One region of the Robertmurraya sp. FSL W8-0741 genome, then DNA from elsewhere that is predicted to be linked to it. Evidence: riboswitches for the same ligand, from Rfam matches in the RefSeq annotation. Region 1 holds a riboswitch; the other holds the start of a gene.

What was found. A riboswitch is a leader RNA that binds a small molecule or an ion and turns the genes downstream of it on or off. The one in region 1 is predicted to bind S-adenosylmethionine.
Region 2: linked by a shared signal. The riboswitch ahead of NST02_RS06305 (methionine ABC transporter ATP-binding protein) and the one ahead of NST02_RS13785 (hypothetical protein) in region 1 are both predicted to bind S-adenosylmethionine.

What each region holds. Positions count from the first base shown of each region.
Region 1 is NZ_JBBOQG010000001.1:2,845,101-2,849,759, forward strand. Features, by position in the region: gene NST02_RS13770 (NAD(P)H-dependent flavin oxidoreductase) at 1-442, opposite strand, end outside; gene NST02_RS13775 (MBL fold metallo-hydrolase) at 468-1,289, opposite strand; gene NST02_RS13780 (hypothetical protein) at 1,645-1,839, opposite strand; gene NST02_RS13785 (hypothetical protein) at 2,421-2,744, opposite strand; SAM riboswitch class I at 2,812-2,915, opposite strand; gene NST02_RS13790 (M14 family metallopeptidase) at 3,080-4,111, shown strand; gene fdhD (formate dehydrogenase accessory sulfurtransferase FdhD) at 4,127-4,659, opposite strand, start outside.
Region 2 is NZ_JBBOQG010000001.1:1,303,538-1,308,196, forward strand. Features, by position in the region: gene NST02_RS06295 (MFS transporter) at 1-430, shown strand, start outside; gene NST02_RS06300 (SCP2 sterol-binding domain-containing protein) at 614-970, shown strand; SAM riboswitch class I at 1,101-1,204, shown strand; gene NST02_RS06305 (methionine ABC transporter ATP-binding protein) at 1,417-2,445, shown strand; gene NST02_RS06310 (methionine ABC transporter permease) at 2,435-3,103, shown strand; gene NST02_RS06315 (MetQ/NlpA family ABC transporter substrate-binding protein) at 3,116-3,982, shown strand; gene NST02_RS06320 (hypothetical protein) at 4,555-4,659, shown strand, end outside.

The sequences.
Region 1 (4,659 bases):
AGCCATCAGCGCCTTTATCAATTGCTTTCCGGGCAAAACGATTATTAATAACATCATGAAAAACGATACCGCCATAGCTATGTGCAGCAACATTCACTTCTTCTCTTGCCCCAAGCGATGTAATAATGATGGGAACTTTATACTTCACACAAAGCTCCATGTCCTGTTCAAGACGATTGTTGGATTTGTGCACAATTTGATTAATCGCAAACGGAGCTGCAGGCTTCTCTGGATGCTTCGCATTATAAGCGGCCAGTTCCTCAGTAATTTCTGCGAGCCATTCATCTAATTGAGATGCAGGTCGTGCATTAAGGGCAGGCATTGCACCAACAATTCCCGCCTTACATTGTTCAATTACAAGTTTCGGATTACTGATAATAAAAAGAGGTGAACCGATAACCGGAATACGCAAATTTCGAAGAATTGATGAAATACTAGACATTTTTTTCCCTCCATAACACTTACTCTCATTTGTCTAAAGCATTTTCTCGTAAAATAGAACGGATGATATGAATGGAATCCCATTCTCCTGATGAAAAAAAGGTAATTGGATATTTCTTGCTAAATAGCTCCGCCTGTATCTCATACTCTGTTAGCCCTTGTTTTCGTAAAGCTAACGTTTTTCCCTGTAACTCCTGCAAATAATGAAGTTTTTTTGTCAGCGCCTTGCGCCCATCTTTGACGAAACCTGCATGGCAGCAAAACATTTCTTCAAAGTCATACGTTAATACCGTTTCAATAGATTGAATAATAAGGGGAATATTCTCTTCACGTAAAACGAGTTTTGTTTTCGCAGTCACATATAAATCACCCGAAAATAGTTGACCTGTTTCCCGATTTAAAAAAGACAGATGATCGCTCGAATGACCAGGCGTGGCAATCACATCCCAAGTTGCAGTCCGCGATGAGAAGGTTTTAGACAATGGACGAGCATGATAGGGCTTTCTTGTTCCCCAAAAAAACTTGCGATACTTAGGGTAATCTGCTTTTTTTGCACATTGTTCAATCGTCATCTCATTTTGATAGATTGGAAGCTTAAGCTTGCTATGTAAATAGGCTGCACCCCCTGTATGGTCCTCGTGATAATGTGTGATTACAACTTGTTCGAGAGTAGATTCTGCAAAAAAAGGGGTAAATTCATTGAGTAAAACTTGCGCACCTGTATCAATAAGAACACCATCCAGTTCAAAACAATAAACATTCAAATGAACATTGTGAAAAGTAACCAGTCCTTCGATATAACGGACATTGCCCTTCTCCCCCTTAATGGACCGTTTTTTTACAAACAAATAACCACCACCCTCAACTGCACCTACTTGTAAGATAACACAAAATGAATGACTATTCATTATAAATTTTCAATTTATTCAAACACTTTAATTTAATTCGCATGCCTTGATTGATGATAGTAAGGAAGATAATGTGAGGAGGAATAAAGATCGTTTTCTTTCATGATCATCGCTGTACCAACGGTTAAGACCGGCTTGCACTAAACGGCGATACACTAGCATTCAACAACAGTTTCTCAGCAATAAAAAAAGAGCATTATCATAATGCTCCTCTCATTTTGCCCAATAGTGAACGTTCTCACTTTATGGATGAATAATCAAATTTTTTCATTAGCCCTGCAGAAAACGGCAATAGCTAATCTTTAATAAGATGATCTATTTTTTCTTCGATGTATTGAGTCTCTAAAAAGTCAAGCTTTAATGCTAGATCAAGATAGACTGGACTATTTGGGCCACTTTTGTGATATAGTTCGTTCTTTTTGGAGCGAAGAACACTTATCTCTTTAAGTAATTCCGTATTTTCAAACGGAACTAAATTCTGCACTTTCATCTAAACTACACCCCGCTGAAAATTTAAATGCTTGCTTTAACAATAGAAAAAACTGTTAAAATTTCGTTTTCCTAACTATCAAAGCAACACTGATAGTAACACAGCCCAACTAGCATGTAAATAATCAACTAACGGGTCAAAAAACTGAAAATAATTTCGAAATACTATATTATCTTGTGTCAAACCTTCATAAATATAGAAAAATATAAAATATCTCCCAACTTACCGCAAAATATTAGTTATATTATAATAGCATTTCGACAAAAAATAAAAAAATTGTCAAATTACAGAACATTAAGTTAGTTGCTATTTTAGATTAACAGGTGTACAGACTGCATATAATGATTCTACTGGTGCAGAAATCTCAACCTTAACAACCTTAAATTCACTACTATGTTTGCTATTCTCTCTCTTCATGATTATTTGCTTTTCTTTCACGACCTTGTTCCTTCCCTTCTCATGTTAAATGTACACAATGCTAAGCAAAATAAGGATGAAATCCTCCCTAAAGAAGATCAACCTTATTTCGCACCGAAGATATTATATGCGAGAAGTCGTAAAAAGTGTTTCTGTCCAAAAAATCAAAAAATCTGATCTAAATAATTTCCATAGCCATTCAAAATCATGAGCCCCTGTTTTTGTAGTTCATTCCATATTTCTCGATCCAATGCATATGGATCCTTTTTTTGCAGAACATTAATTTCATGTTCTGAAAGTAACAGTTCATAATCATTGTCAACATTTCTGGCAGTCCAAAGATAATTCTCCAATTTCATGATCATGACTTTATAAGAATTATCCCATTCCTGCAATTGACGCTCGATTGTTTTCGATACATGTATTAAAAAATCCTCTTCATTAAAATACTTTGCCATATAACTTCTTGCAGCCCCACTAATATTCATACAATTCATCTCCTTTGACGGTCACAAAAAAACTCCTTTTGCATTGGATACAAAAGGAGTTTTTACCGTTTTATCATCCAAAGCTTCTGCTTTGCTGGTTGGAGCACCTTGCATACATACAGGTTGCTGTGACGTCTTAGAGCCAGTTCTCTCGGTCACTCTTGATAACTATTTAATTTGCTTTTATTATAGACGAAATAATGCATGAATTTCAATTATTTTCGCTTGAAATCATATTCAATTGCCAAGAAATGAATTCTGGTCGCAGTGCGGAAGCAAAAATTACTGTTGAAAAAAATTCATGAAAATGGCTTCCTTATAGCAAAATAAAGAATATGAATACATTAAAAAAACTGCTTAATCTGAAATGGATAGTTATTATGCTCATTTTGTTTATTCCAGCTACCCCATCTTTCAGTCGCACCCATGACATCAACACGAAAATGATCTATACGTATGAAGCTTTAACGGAAGACTTATATAAGCTTTCGGAGCTCTACCCAGACATGCTTACTTACAAAGCACTTGCCACCACTACCTACGGAAGAAAAGTATGGGCAGTTAAATTAGGACATGGCAAACGAAACATTTTGATACATGGTGCTCACCATGCCAGAGAGTGGATGACCAGTGCTCTATTAATGAAAATGCTTCAAACGTATTTAACAGCATACGAAAATAATCAAGCTATAAATGATTTCAGTCCCAATATCTTGAATCAAGTATCGATTTGGTTTGTCCCTATGGTGAATCCTGACGGAGTAACGTTGCAACAATTTGGACTCCATGCCTTCCCTGCTAATATTCATTGGAGTCTCGTAGAGATGAATGAAGGCTCAATTCATTTTGTTCGTTGGAAAGCAAATATTCACGGAATAGATCTAAACCGACAATACCCTGCTAATTGGGAAAATTTAAAAGGGGTTAATAGAAGACCTAACTATCAATTTTACAAGGGTAGAAGACCTTTGGAGGCAGTTGAAGTAAAGGCGCTTGTTGAATTCACCCGTAACATTAAACCAGAAATTGCCGTTTCTTATCATTCATCTGGAAATGTGATTTTTTGGGGCTATCATCAATGGGGTCTTACCCATACAACTAATTTTACCGATGATTACTATACAATTGCTGAAAAAGTTTCGGATTTGACAAATTACGAATTGGAGGAGCCTGCTTTTCACCAACAGGGCGGCGGCTTTACCGATTGGTTTATAGAAGAATTTGAAAAGCCCGCTTTTACAATAGAAATCGGCTCTCTAGTCGAAGACAGCAGCTTACCGCTTACTGCCTTCCCGTCAATTTGGGAACACAATAAAGCAATCGGCCTGTTTCTCGCTGAAAAAACGCTGCAAAAATCCAAAGAATAGCAACAAAAAGAGCATTTAAATGCTCTTTTTGTTTGGAAAAAAATTCTCCTCGTCAATACTGTTTGAAATTAGCACTCTCTCTGGAAATGTATAAACATTCAAAGATTGACCCCTAATAAAACCAATCGTTGTAATGCCTAACTGCTCCGCTAGTTCTAAAGCTAGTTCAGTCGGTGCTGACTTAGAAAGAATAATTTCACATCCAATCTTCGCAGCTTTTATTAAAATTTCAGAAGAAACTCTGCCACTGAAAACCAAAATTTTATCTCGAATTTCAAGCTTATTTTTCATGCAATTGCCATAGATTTTATCTAAAGCGTTATGGCGGCCAATATCCATTCTCGTTAAAATAATTCCGTTTTGATCGCAAAGTGCCGCATTGTGTACTCCCCCTGTTTGTTGAAAAACTATCGCAGCTTCCTCCATTTTAGCCATAAGGTGAAACACTTTTTCAATTGATAACTTTACTTGGAATTTGTTTATTCTTTTGCTTGTTAACGCATCATGTGCAAAGACGAAGCTCTGCCTGCTCCCCCCACAGCAAGAAT
Region 2 (4,659 bases), 1.5 Mb from region 1:
ACCAATGATGGTTAAAAAGTTTGGAGAGGTAAAAGCAGTTGTTATTCTTCAATTATCATCTTTACCTTTTCTTTTACTTACAGCATACACTGAAAATTTAACATTAGCAGCAATTGGTTTTCTGTTTCGGCAGGCGTTGATGAATGCGGGAAATCCGATTCAAACGTCGCTGATGATGTCGAAGGTTAATGATTCTGTAAAAGGCTTAGCGAATTCGATAAATCAAATGGTTTTCAATCTTGGATGGGCCGTGATGGGACCCGTCTCAACTGGAATTGTGATCATGTATGGAGCGTATTGGGGGTATGCAATAGTCTTTACGATCACAGCGTCTCTTTATTTAATTGGCTCTATTTATTTCCTTACTGTTTTTAAAAGCATAAATCGTCCAGCTGGTGCTTCGACAGCAAAATCGGCTCAATCACAATAACCAACATATTTCTCGGGAAATTTTTACATAAAAACGTTGTATTTTCAGTACAGTCGCTTAAATTGATATTGATGTGAGGTGTATGCTGGTATTTGTCGAATCAATTTTAAAGGGGTTTTTCTTCTTGAATCGAAATAGTTCAAGTAAAAGAAATGAAATTATTTTCATATAGGAGGGCTACCATTGCTGGAATTGCTTCGTATATTGGTTGATGAAGTAAATGAAAGAAGTCACTTAACCCCTTTATTACATAAAACAATATCTGTTCAATTGATTGCTGATGAAGAACAAGCGATTTTACAAATTGAAGATGGAGTGCTGCGGATTTATGAGGACGAAAGGAATGCCGCTAACGTTTTTATAATGGGTAAAAAACAAGTTATGGAAGCAATTATAACGGGAAATTTGAAATTGAGAAAAGCAATTGCAGCCCAAGAAGTAGATTGGCAGGGGAGTTTGAGAACCGCTTTATTATTAGAATCTTTATTTCGTCTAGCAATTCCAAACTATATCGAAAAGAGACCAAAGGCTTTCAAATAATCAATTGACTTAACTGTTAACACTTCTTAGAGGATTGGGGAATCCATTCGAGTGTTTAATATTTTCATTGACATGTTCGTTATTACATGTTATGATAACACCCATATTCAACATGGAATTTAATAGTGTGCTCTTATCAAGAGAGGTGGAGGGATGTGCCCGATGAAGCCCGGCAACCGTCAAGTGATTGAAATGGTGCCAATTCACACAAAGCATTGCTTTGATAGATGAGAGAAAGGACATTTTATAACGCATGCCTTTCTGCTTGTCTGCAGGAAGGCATTTTTATGTAGTTTGGAGACGAAAATTATTTCTATGTTGGAACAGCATGTTCTTATGAATGAAAAACGCTTGTGAGCTAAAGCTATGAATGGCATAGTTGCCAGTGTTTATAAAACTTGGTTATCTCATAAGAATAATAGGATTTAAAAGTAGGTGAATAATATTTGATTTCCATACAAAATGTGAAAAAAGTGTACTCTTCTCTCAAAGGAAAAGTTGTAGCTGTCGATGATGTCAGCATGGAAATAAATGCAGGTGAAATTTTTGGCGTAATTGGTTATAGCGGTGCGGGAAAAAGTACACTGATAAGAATGCTTAACGGTTTGGAAATTCCAACGGCGGGCTCTGTCACTGTTGCTGATAAACAAGTGTCGCAAATTAAAGGTCAAGAACTGCGCAAGGCTCGCCAAGAAATCAGCATGATTTTCCAGCATTTTAATTTACTTTGGTCTAGAACAGTTCGCGAGAATATTGCTTTCCCATTGGAAATTGCCGGTATTCCAAAGAATATCAGACTTAAAAGAGTGGATGAATTGATTAAGCTTGTTGGTCTTGAAGGTCGAGAGGATGCTTATCCCTCACAGCTAAGTGGTGGTCAAAAGCAAAGGGTGGGAATTGCACGTGCATTGGCGAACAATCCTAAAGTGCTGCTTTGTGACGAAGCGACTTCTGCACTCGATCCACAAACAACAGATTCCATTTTAGAGCTCTTGGTCGATATTAATAAACGTTTAGGTTTAACGATTGTTCTCATTACTCATGAAATGCATGTGATTCGCAAGATTTGTCATCGGGTTGCTGTTATGGAAGATGGGAAAGTGGTTGAGACCGGGAAGGTGTTAGAAGTATTCAAAAACCCGCAGCAGAAAATTACGAAGCGGTTTGTTTCGCAGGTGACAGAGCCAGAAGAAACGAAAGAAACGATTGAGCATTTACTTGAACGTTACCCTCAAGGTACGGTAATCCAATTAGGGTTTGTTGGTGAGTCTGCAGAACAGCCATTAATTACAAATCTTATTCGTAATTTCGAAGTGACCGTTAATATTTTGCAAGGCAAGATTTCTCAAACGCAAAACGGCTCATATGGTACATTGTTTATCCATATTGACGGAGAGGCTTCAGAAACTTCAAAAGCAATTGATTTTATTACGTCCCAGCAGGTTGGAGTAGAGGTGATAAAACATGATAAATGAGCTCTTTCCAAATGTGAAATGGGATAAAATGTGGGAAGCAACAGTAGAAACGCTTTATATGACAGGGATTTCGGTAGTTGCAACCTTTATTATCGGCATTATACTAGGTTTATTACTCTTTTTAACAGCTAAGGGAAATATTTGGGAAAATGCATTTGTGAATAAAATTATTAGTGCTTTTGTTAATGTATTTAGATCGATTCCTTTTATTATTCTGATTGTTCTCCTTATCCCCATTACGAAATTCTTGCTTGGTACAATGATTGGGGAAAATGCTGCCTTGCCAGCATTAATTGTTGGAGCTGCTCCCTTTTACGCAAGAATGGTTGAAATTGGCTTAAGGGAAATTGATAAAGGGGTTATTGAGGCGGCTCGATCGATGGGGGCTAAAACAAGCACGATTATTTGGAAGGTATTGCTGCCTGAATCAATGCCAGCGCTCGTTTCCGGTATTACGGTGACTGCGATTGCTCTAGTCGGCTATACAGCAATGGCTGGAGTTATCGGAGCTGGTGGACTCGGAAACCTTGCTTACTTGGAAGGATTCCAACGTTCAAGAAGTGATGTTACGTTAATGGCAACGATTATTATTTTAATCATTGTATTTGTCATCCAATTTATTGGAGATGTCATAACAAATAAATTAGATAAACGATAAGGAGTGTTTACTATGAAAAAATGGTTAGCTATTTTTGCATCTTTTGCACTAATTTTATTTTTAGCTGCATGCGGAAGCACGAATAATGATGCTGAAGATGGCGGCAATGCAGATGGAGAAGGGGCCGAAACTGAAACTGAAGAAACGACTACCCTTGTTGTAGGAGCATCAAATGTTCCACATGCTGAAATTTTAGAAAAAGCGAAGCCAATTTTAGCGGAAGAAGGAATTGAACTTCAAATCGAAACGTTCCAAGATTATGTTCTTCCCAACCAAGCATTAGCGGGTGGGGACTTAGATGCGAATTACTTCCAACATATTCCGTATTTGAATGCGCAAATTGAAGAGCATGGCTATGATTTCGTTAATGCAGGTGGAATTCATATCGAACCTATCGGTGTGTATTCAAAGAAATATGATAGCTTAGATGCTTTACCTGATGAAGCACATATTATTATTAGTAGTTCTGTCCCAGATCATGGTCGTATTTTATCACTTCTTGAAAAAGAAGGCTTGATTACTCTTAAAGAAGGTATTGAAAAAACAGCAGCAACCATTGATGATATTGTCGATAATCCGAAGAACTTACAATTTGATACAGAATATGAAGCATCTCTTTTGCCACAAATTTATAATAACGATGAAGGTGACGCTGTTCTTATAAATTCCAACTATGCAATCGATGCTGGATTAAATCCACTTGAAGATTCAATTGCAATTGAAGAAAGTGATTCACCATATGTGAATGTTATTGCTGTTCGCAGTGGAGATGAAAATAAAGAAGCGATTAAAAAGCTTGTTGAAGTACTTCGTTCAGAAGAGATCCAAAACTTTATTTTAGAACAATATGAAGGTGCAGTTGTTCCAGTGTCTGAATAATCATGAGAAAACCAGTTCCATTTTTGGAGCTGGTTTTTCAATGTCGTCTACTAAGCTTATTTATTGTGGATAACTATTTAATGGGTGCATCTACGCTTAGCGTATGCAGTAAAATCTAAAAAATATTGGTAATTGGATTTTTGCAACTTAATTGTTTGTGCGGAAGTGAGTATGAATCCTAGGAACAAACTGTTTTCGATGTTCCGAAAATCTCCAGCTGTTGATTTTTGGGGATTGAGCGATCATCATCCTATGTTGAGCAAGCAAGCCTGCAAAACTATGTTGTTTTTATCATTGATGTGGTGAGTAAAGTCTACAATTAGAATGGTGTGAAGATATCATTTATTTTAAAGGATACTGGTTGAATTGTAAGAAAAGTTAACAAGTTTCGACGCTTATTCCTGAATATTGCTATTCAAAGGGAAATATGCTTGAATTTCCATTTTGAGTTATAACCTGAGTGGTGCTAACATTAAACACGTAGTAAATCGCTTGCCTTATGTGACAAAACACGAAAGGAAGGATATTATTAGTTATTTTCATATCTCCCTGAAAAAGGGGGCGAAACCAAAATGATGGTACTTCAGATGAATTATACGAGTGAAATGGAAAAAGCGATGCACGGAGCCCACAATGTTTGCTATGCTACCTATTGCCGAAAGCATGAAGTGAGAATG